3 regions of the Streptomyces cynarae genome follow, and region 2 is predicted to be linked to each of the others. Evidence: predicted binding sites of a transcription regulator. Region 2 holds the regulator's gene; each other region holds the start of a gene.

Region 1 (3,249 bases), 2.3 Mb from region 2:
CCTTGGAGGCGTGGACCAGGGCGGAGCCACCACCGGAGACGATGCCCTCCTCGACCGCGGCGCGGGTCGCGGAGATGGCGTCCTCCAGGCGGTGCTTCTTCTCCTTCAGCTCCACCTCGGTGGCGGCGCCGACCTTGATCACGCACACGCCGCCGGCCAGCTTCGCGAGGCGCTCCTGGAGCTTCTCGCGGTCCCAGTCGGAGTCCGTGGTCTCGATCTCGGCCTTGATCTGGTTGACGCGGCCCGCGACGTCCTCGGACTTGCCGGCGCCGTCGACGATGGTCGTGTCGTCCTTGGTGACGGTGACGCGGCGGGCGGAGCCCAGCACGTCCAGGCCGACCTGGTCGAGCTTGAGGCCGACCTCCTCGGAGACGACCGTGGCGCCGGTGAGGACCGCCATGTCCTGCAGCATCGCCTTGCGGCGGTCACCGAAGCCGGGGGCCTTGACGGCGACCGCGTTGAAGGTGCCGCGGATCTTGTTGACGACCAGGGTGGACAGGGCCTCGCCCTCGAGGTCCTCGGCGATGATCAGCAGCGGCTTGGAGGAGCCGGCCTGGATGACCTTCTCCAGCAGCGGCAGCAGATCCGCGATGGCGGAGATCTTGCCCTGGTTGATCAGGATGTACGGGTCGTCGAGGACGGCCTCCATGCGCTCCTGGTCCGTCACGAAGTACGGCGACAGGTAGCCCTTGTCGAAGGCCATGCCCTCGGTGAAGTCCAGCTCCAGACCGAAGGTGTTGGACTCCTCGACGGTGATGACACCGTCCTTGCCGACCTTGTCCATCGCCTCGGCGATCAGCTCGCCGACCTGCTGGTCCTGGGCGGACAGCGCGGCGACGGCGGCGATGTCGGACTTCTCGTCGATCGGGCGCGCGGTGGCCAGCAGGTCGTCGGAGACGGCCTTGACGGCGGCGTCGATGCCCTTCTTCAGGGCGGCCGGGGAGGCGCCCGCGGCGACGTTCCGCAGGCCCTCGCGCACCAGCGCCTGGGCGAGCACGGTGGCGGTGGTGGTGCCGTCACCCGCGATGTCGTTGGTCTTGGTCGCCACCTCCTTGACCAGCTGGGCGCCGAGGTTCTCGTACGGGTCCTCGATCTCCACCTCACGGGCGATGGTGACGCCGTCGTTGGTGATGGTGGGGGCGCCGAACTTCTTGTCGATGACGACGTTGCGGCCCTTGGGGCCGATGGTCACCTTGACCGTGTCGGCCAGCTTGTTGACGCCGCGCTCGAGGGCGCGACGGGCGTCCTCGTCGAACTTCAGGATCTTCGCCATGGCAGCGGGAGCCCTCTCGGAAATCTTGGGTGAAAAAGAAACTGCGCCCCGGGCGCCCGGCTTCTTATCGGTCGCGGGGGCCAGGGGCGCAGCTCACAGCAGGAATGCTGAGGTGACTTACTTCTCGATGATCGCGAGCACGTCGCGAGCCGAGAGAACGAGGTACTCCTCGTTGTTGTACTTCACCTCGGTGCCGCCGTACTTGCTGTAGAGCACGACGTCGCCGACCTTGACGTCGAGCGGAAGGCGGTTGCCGTCCTCGAAGCGGCCCGGGCCCACGGCCAGGACGACGCCCTCCTGGGGCTTCTCCTTGGCGGTGTCCGGGATGACCAGGCCAGAGGCCGTGGTCTGCTCGGCGTCCAGCGGCTGGACCACGATGCGGTCCTCGAGCGGCTTGATGGCAACCTTGGAGCTGGCGGTCGTCACGATCCGACCTCCCCCTTCGGAGATCTCACGGGGTTAACTGTCTGAGGTGGCGACCAGGTCGATCCGTCGTCGCGGGTGCCGGACCTGCCCGTCGCTTTGTTGGCACTCTCCGGTGGCGAGTGCCAGAGCCGAGACTATGACCGCGATTAGCACTCGGTCAAGCGGAGTGCCAATGCCGCGGCGCGCGCCGTGACTGAGTTCGGTTGCCCGGGGTGCGTTCTGCACCCGGGTGCGGTGGCTGTCCCAGGGGCTCCGCCCCCAGACCCCTCTATCGGCCTGACGGCCTCGTCCTCAGACTCCCCCTCGGACTCCCCCGAGCTCTTCGAGCAGGGAGGACCCCCAGACGGGCTTGTTCTTCGCGGGCGTCCGTCGTCGGCCCGGCGCTGACACGCGGGGCGGGCGTCAGAGGTAGTCCTCCAAGCGGGCCACCGTGAATCCCCTCGCCTGCAGGCGGCGCAGGACGCGGGTCGTCTCCGAGGTCAGGGAGGCCAGGGGGCGGCCCGGTTCGTGGGGGCGGAGGATGTCGCCCGGATGGAGGGCCGTGGACCTTCCATAGGCGTGCGTCGGACGCCACAGGATCAGGGCCTTGATACCGCAGTCCGCCGCGGCCCGGAGGGTAGTGCGGTCGTACCTGCCGTAGGGCGGGCGCAGCAGAACGGGGCGCCGGCCCAGGCGGGAGCGCAGCCGGTCCCGCCCGGCGCAGATCTGGGCGCGCTGCTCCGCGTAGGGCCGGCCGCGCAGTCCGGCGTGGTCCGGGGTGCGGTTCTCGATGGTCGCCCCTGCCGCCCGTAGCCGCGCGAGTCGCGCGTACGCCGGTCCGGCGGCCGTGTCCGTGAGGAACACACTGATGGGCAGCCGCAGGTCACGGACCATCTCGACGAACCGGGGGTCCCGCTCCGCGCCCTCGTCGTACGTGAGGAAGACGACCTTGTCGCGGGTGGGGACGCGGTCGAGGACCTCCGGCAGTCCCTGCTCCGGGCCGGCGTGCCGGGGCAGGCGGCGGGCGGCCGGGGCGCGGGAGCGAGCGGGGCGGTGAGCCCCCAGTGGCGGTACGCCCCGTCGTGCGGACCGTACGACCTGCGCACCCTCTGCGCCGCCTTCTTGCCCAGCCGTTCGATGGGGTCGACCGACTGGGCGCAGCCCGCCGTCCCGGCCAGGACCGCGGCGGCCAGGACCCCCGCCAGCAGTGCGCGCAGCCGCCGTGCCCTCACAGGTAGTCCTCCAGACGGGCCACCGCGTACCCGTCGTCGGTCACCTTCTTCAGAAATGCGCGGATCACGTCGGGCATCGTGCCGTTCCAGTCCGCCCGGCCGCGGAAGTGCGTCAGCACGATGTCCCCGGGGTGCAGGCTCCGGTCCCACTCGGGGTACTCCCAGTGGTCGACGTGGACCTCCTCGTCCGCGCCGCGCGCTCCGCGCGCCCCTTCGCTACCGGTGCACCCGACGGCAACGGTGGTGGCGGCCAGGACGGCGAGGCCCGCGCGCGCCGCGACCGTCGGCCCAGGACCCGTCAAGCGCGACACACGCACACCGGTGCATTTTGCGCCCTTT
Region 2 (3,249 bases):
CCTTCAACCGAGAGAACAACCCCTGCTGCCCCGGCTGGAACTGACCCTGTGGCCGCTCCTCGCCGCGCAGCTTCGCCAGCTCGCGCAGCAGCCGCTCCTGCTCGGGGTCCAGCTTGGTGGGCGTCTGGACCTCGACGTGGACCACCAGGTCGCCCCGGCCGCCGCCGCGCAGATGCGTGACACCGCGGTTGTGCAGCGGGATCGACTGCCCGGACTGCGTACCGGGACGGATGTCGACCTCCTCCAGGCCGTCCAGCGTCTCCAGCGGCACCTTCGTGCCGAGGGCCGCCGCCGTCATCGGGATGGTGACCGTGCAGTGCAGATCGTCGCCGCGGCGCTGGAACGTCTGGTGCGGCAGCTCGTGGATCTCGACGTACAGGTCGCCGGCCGGGCCGCCGCCGGGGCCGACCTCGCCCTCGCCCGCGAGCTGGATCCGTGTGCCGTTGTCGACACCGGCCGGGATCTTCACGGTGAGCGTCCGGCGTGAGCGCACCCGCCCGTCACCGGCGCACTCCGGGCACGGGTTCGGGACGATCGTGCCGAAGCCCTGGCACTGCGGGCACGGCCGGGAGGTCATGACCTGGCCCAGGAAGGACCGGGTGACCTGCGAGACCTCACCGCGGCCACGGCACATGTCACACGTCTGCGCCGACGTACCCGGCGCGGCGCCCTCGCCGTTGCAGGTGTTGCAGACGACGGCCGTGTCGACCTGGATGTCCTTCGTCGTGCCGAAGGCCGCCTCGTCCAGCTCGATCTCGAGCCGGATCATCGCGTCCTGGCCCCGGCGGGTGCGCGAGCGCGGACCGCGCTGCGACGCCGTGCCGAAGAACGCGTCCATGATGTCGGAGAAGTTCCCGAAGCCGCCCGCGCCGAAGCCGCCCGCGCCGGCGCCGCCCGACTGGGACAGCGGGTCGCCGCCGAGGTCGTAGACCTGCTTCTTCTGCGGGTCCGAGAGCACCTCGTACGCGGCGTTGATCTCCTTGAACCGCTCCTGCGTCTTCGGATCGGGATTGACGTCCGGGTGCAGCTCGCGGGCGAGCCGGCGGAACGCCTTCTTGATCTCTTCCTGCGACGCGTCGCGGCGCACGCCGAGTACGGCGTAGTAGTCCGTGGCCACTTACGACTCCGCCAGGATCTGTCCGACGTACCGTGCCACCGCTCGTACCGCTCCCATCGTTCCCGGGTAATCCATGCGGGTCGGTCCGACCACGCCGAGTTTCGCTACTGCCTCGCCGCCCGAACCGTAGCCCACGGAGACGATGGACGTGGAGTTGAGTCCTTCGTGCGCGTTCTCATGGCCGATACGTACCCGCATGGCCGGATCCTTCGCCTCACCCAGCAGTTTGAGGAGCACGACCTGCTCCTCCAGCGCCTCCAGGACGGGGCGGATGGTGAGAGGGAAGTCATGCGCGAAGCGGGTCAGGTTCGCGGTGCCGCCGATCATCAGCCGCTCCTCGGTCTCCTCCACGAGCGTCTCCAGCAGCGTGGAGAGCACCGTCGAGACCGTGCCGCGGTCCTCCGGCTCCTCGAACGCCTCGGGCAGATCCTGCACGAGCTGCGGGACGTCCGCGAAGCGGCGGCCGGCGACCCGGCTGTTGAGCCGCGCGCGCAGGTCCGCGAGCGACGTCTCGCCGAACGGCGCCGGGCAGTCGATCATGCGCTGCTCGACCCGGCCGGTGTCCGTGATCAGCACGAGCATCACACGCGCGGGTGCCATCGACAGCAGCTCCACATGGCGCACGGTCGAACGCGTCAACGACGGGTACTGCACGACGGCGACCTGCCGGGTGAGCTGTGCGAGCAACCGCACCGTGCGCGCCACCACGTCGTCGAGGTCGACGGCGCCCTCCAGGAAGTTATGGATCGCGCGGCGCTCGGGCGGGCTCATCGGCTTCACGGCCGCGAGCTTGTCGACGAAGAGGCGGTAGCCCTTGTCCGTGGGAATGCGTCCTGCGCTGGTGTGCGGCTGGGCGATGTACCCCTCGTCCTCCAGCGCGGCCATGTCGTTTCGGACGGTGGCCGGGGAGACGCCGAGGTTGTGCCGCTCGGTGAGAGCCTTGGAACCCACCGGCTCTTCGGTGCCGACGTAGTCCTGGACGATGGCGCGCAACACCTCGAGCCTGCGTTCACTGAGCATCGCGCACACCTCCAGCGGTCATGTCCCCTTGGCGCTTCCCCTGGCACTCTGCACTTGCGAGTGCCAGCATTCCCCGGCCCAGTGTACGGCTGTCGGGTACACACCCGGCAAGGGCGGGCACCGGTGCCGTGCCGAGGTGTTACCGACCTGTACCGGCCTGTCCTGCCGGGTGGGGCGCCTGCGGATAGCGTCGCCGTATGACGGTGTTGTGGGAAGGCTCGGGGTGGGAGGCGCTCGGGGCGCGTGCGGGGCGGACCAGGCTGCCGGTCTGGGACTGCACGGCCGGGCTGGTGGTGGGCGACGACGCGGCGCTGCTGGTCGACGCCGGGTCGAGCCTGTCCGAGGGCGCGCGCTTGCGCGGCGCGGCGGAGCGGCTGCTGGAGCCGCTCGGCGGAGACCGGCGTGTGACGCATCTCGCGCTCACCCATCCGCACTTCGACCATGTCTTCGGGGCGGCGGCGTTCGCGGGCGCGGAGGTGTTCGGAGCCGTGGGCATCGACAGGGTGCTCGCGTACGGGCGGGGGGAACTGGTCGCGGACGCGGTCCGCAACGGTCTGGACCCGGCGGAGGCGGCCGAGGCGGCGGACGCACTGGTCCGCCCTCACCACCAGGTCTCCGGCGAGTGGACGCTGGACCTGGGCGGGGTCCAGGTGCTGCTGGCGAATGTGGGCCCGGGCCACACGGCCCATGACCTGGTGGTGTTCGTCCCCGGGGACCCGGAGGTCGTGTTCTGCGGGGACATGGTGGAGGAGTCCGGCGAACCGCAGGCGGGCCCGGACGCGATCCCCTCGCACTGGCCGGCGGCCCTGGACCGGCTGCTGGAGCTGGGCGGGGAGGACGCGGCGTACGTCCCGGGGCACGGGGCGGTGGTGGACGCGCGGTTCGTACGGGCCCAGCGGGACGAGTTGGCGTCCCGTTTCGGCGTGTCGTAGCACCTCGAGGACGTCTTCTCCTATCGTCACTCGAATGCGCCAGTACTCTCCGGATCTGACCCCTCCGTGGAAGAAGCCGAAGCCCGTGCCGGAGGTCCCGGCGGACCCCGGTCTGGTGGTGGAGGAGCCGCGCACGGGGTTCTGCGGGGCGGTGATCCGCTGCGAGGCGGGCACGGTGAC
Region 3 (3,249 bases), 1.1 Mb from region 2:
AGGTCGTCATGGCCGCGATCTACGGCGGCGAGCTCGTCGGCATCGAGGGCAACTACGACGACGTGAACCGCTTCTGCTCCGAGCTGATCGGCGACCCGGCGGGCGAGGGCTGGGGCTTCGTCAACGTCAACCTGCGGCCGTACTACGCGGAGGGCTCCAAGACCCTGGCGTACGAGATCGCCGAGCAGCTCGGCTGGGAGCTGCCGGACCAGATCGTGGTGCCGATCGCCTCCGGTTCGCAGCTGACGAAGATCGACAAGGGTCTGCAGGAGCTGATCAAGCTCGGGCTCGTCGAGGACAAGCCGTACAAGATCTTCGGCGCGCAGGCCGAGGGCTGCTCGCCGGTGTCGACGGCGTACAAGGCGGGCCACGACGTCGTACGGCCGCAGAAGCCGAACACGATCGCCAAGTCGCTGGCCATCGGCAACCCGGCCGACGGCCCGTACGTCCTGGACATCGCCCGCCGCACGGGTGGCTCCGTGGAGGACGTGACGGACGAGCAGATCGTCGAGGCCATCAAGCTGCTGGCGCGCACCGAGGGCATCTTCGCCGAGACGGCGGGCGGCGTGACCGTCGGCGTCACGCGCAAGCTGATCGAGAACGGCGTCCTCGACCCGGCGAGGACGACGGTCGTCCTCAACACCGGGGACGGTCTGAAGACGCTGGACGCGGTGGCCGACACGGGGCTGACCGCGACGATCCGTCCCACCCTCGAGTCCTTCCGCGAGGCCGGTCTCGTCTGACCTCCGCCCGCCACAACCCACCAGCCGTACCCCGACCGGAGGTCATCCCCCGATGAGCGTCACCGTCCGCATCCCCACCATCCTGCGCACCTACACGGGCGGCCGAGCCGAGGTCGCCGCCGAGGGCGCGACCCTCGCCGAGGTCATCGCCGACCTGGAGAAGAACCACACCGGCATCGCCGCCCGCGTCCTGGACGACCAGGGCAAGCTGCGCCGTTTCGTCAACGTGTACGTGAACGACGACGACGTCCGCTTCGAGCAGGGCCTTGAGACCGCCACCCCGGACGGCGCGGGCGTCTCCATCATCCCGGCGGTCGCGGGCGGCTGACGGTCGTTCGGACGCGCGATCCTTACCCTCGGTAACGCAGGTAACCGAGAGTTCATCGAATTGCCCTCTCCGTGAGAGAAACGGAGGGGGCAATTCTGCATGGTTGAGCGGGGTACAGTTGGGGAACGCGCTCCCGGACTCCCCTTCCGGGTCCGCGATCAGCTGCCGCGCGCCCGACAAGAAGTAGCCAAAGTGTGCAGGGCTTTTGCGCCATTCATTCCCTTTGCCCGGCCCGACTTGCCCTGAATTCAGGCGAATTCTCCGTACATTCCCGACCGGTCGGACCCCGAATTCTCGTCCGATTGACCTGTTGCAGACGGCAGTTGGACAGATACATTCAGCCGCGGTCGACGCGTTCCGGCGCACGCCCCCAACCGTTGGGGGGTGAGGTCTGACCCGGATCCGCGAAGTGTGGATCTGTGCAAGGGCCAGTAATAGGGGAGTTAGGCATGGCTCAGGGCACCGTCAAGTGGTTCAACGCGGAGAAGGGGTACGGCTTCATCGCGGTCGACGGTGGTGCGGACGTCTTCGTCCACTACAGCGCGATCCAGATGGACGGCTACCGCACCCTTGAAGAGGGCCAGCGGGTCGAGTTCGAGATCTCGCAGGGTCAGAAGGGCCCGCAGGCGGACATGGTCCGCGTGACCGCCTGATACAACGCGCCGACGACTGAACTGTTCGACGTGTCGAGGGGCTCGTATCCCGTCCGGGGTACGGGCCCCTCGGTCGTGTCCGGCCACCGGCTCCTCCAGGGGGCGCGCAGCAGCGTCCACCTGCGGATCATGCTCCCGAGTTCACCCTCCGGTCCCCGAGAGCCGCTTGCACTCGGCAGGGGCGAGTGCTAATCATTGGCGTTAGCACTCTGAAGGTGAGAGTGACAACAGAAGGACCGGGTCGGTGAGGCCGCGGACCGGGTGGGGCAAGGAACCTCCGGTCGGGGCCGTCCGTCGCGGGCGCGGGCGCGGTCCGAAGTAATCACCCCCAGTCCTGGGAGGACCACTTCACATGGCCAAGATCATCGCGTTCGACGAGGAGGCGCGGCGCGGCCTCGAGCGCGGCATGAACCAGCTCGCGGACGCCGTCAAGGTGACCCTCGGCCCCAAGGGCCGCAACGTCGTCCTCGAGAAGAAGTGGGGCGCCCCCACGATCACCAACGACGGTGTCTCCATCGCCAAGGAGATCGAGCTCGAGGACCCGTACGAGAAGATCGGCGCCGAGCTGGTCAAGGAAGTCGCCAAGAAGACGGACGACGTCGCCGGTGACGGTACGACCACCGCGACCGTGCTGGCCCAGGCGCTGGTCCGCGAGGGCCTGCGCAACGTGGCCGCCGGTGCCAACCCGATGGGCCTGAAGCGCGGCATCGAGAAGGCCGTCGAGGCCGTCTCCGCCGCCCTGCTCGAGCAGGCCAAGGACGTCGAGACCAAGGAGCAGATCGCCTCCACGGCCTCCATCTCCGCCGCCGACACCCAGATCGGCGAGCTGATCGCCGAGGCCATGGACAAGGTCGGCAAGGAAGGCGTCATCACCGTCGAGGAGTCGCAGACCTTCGGTCTGGAGCTGGAGCTCACCGAGGGCATGCGCTTCGACAAGGGCTACATCTCGGCGTACTTCGCCACCGACATGGAGCGTATGGAGGCCGTCCTCGACGACCCGTACATCCTGATCGCCAACTCCAAGATCTCCTCGGTCAAGGACCTGCTCCCGCTGCTGGAGAAGGTCATGCAGTCGGGCAAGCCGCTGCTGATCATCGCCGAGGACGTCGAGGGCGAGGCTCTGTCGACCCTGGTCGTCAACAAGATCCGCGGCACCTTCAAGTCCGTCGCCGTCAAGGCCCCGGGCTTCGGTGACCGCCGCAAGGCCATGCTCGGCGACATCGCCATCCTCACGGGCGGCGAGGTCATCTCCGAGGAGGTCGGCCTCAAGCTGGACAACGCGACCCTGGACCTCCTGGGCCGCGCCCGCAAGGTCGTCATCACCAAGGACGAGACCACCATCGTCGACGGTGCCGGCTCGGCCGACCAGGTCTCCGGCCGCGTCAACCAGATCCGCGCCGAGATCGAGAACAGCGACTCCGACTACGACCGCGAGAAGCTGCAGGAGCGCCTGGCGAAGCTGGCCGGCGGCGTGGCCGTCATCAAGGCCGGTGCCGCCACCGAGGTGGAGCTCAAGGAGCGCAAG

What was found. Region 2 encodes HrcA, which represses chaperone genes, less so after heat shock. Its sites were predicted from a motif close to TTNGCACTCNGNNNNNCNGAGTGCNAA; they were not measured.
Region 1: the regulator HrcA is predicted to act here: its motif matches at 1,846-1,872, upstream of groES (co-chaperone GroES).
Region 3: the regulator HrcA is predicted to act here: its motif matches at 1,890-1,916, upstream of groL (chaperonin GroEL).

What each region holds. Positions count from the first base shown of each region.
Region 1 is NZ_CP106793.1:5,262,843-5,266,091, reverse strand. Features, by position in the region: gene groL (chaperonin GroEL) at 1-1,273, opposite strand, end outside; gene groES (co-chaperone GroES) at 1,391-1,699, opposite strand; gene N8I84_RS24240 (polysaccharide deacetylase family protein) at 2,102-2,665, opposite strand; partial or broken gene N8I84_RS24235 (polysaccharide deacetylase family protein) at 2,907-3,098, opposite strand.
Region 2 is NZ_CP106793.1:2,985,843-2,989,091, forward strand. Features, by position in the region: gene dnaJ (molecular chaperone DnaJ) at 1-1,117, opposite strand, end outside; gene hrcA (heat-inducible transcriptional repressor HrcA) at 1,118-2,137, opposite strand; gene N8I84_RS13970 (MBL fold metallo-hydrolase) at 2,335-3,069, shown strand; gene N8I84_RS13975 (DUF3097 domain-containing protein) at 3,104-3,249, shown strand, end outside.
Region 3 is NZ_CP106793.1:4,124,953-4,128,201, reverse strand. Features, by position in the region: gene thrC (threonine synthase) at 1-743, shown strand, start outside; gene N8I84_RS18860 (MoaD/ThiS family protein) at 796-1,071, shown strand; gene N8I84_RS18855 (cold-shock protein) at 1,521-1,724, shown strand; gene groL (chaperonin GroEL) at 2,077-3,249, shown strand, end outside.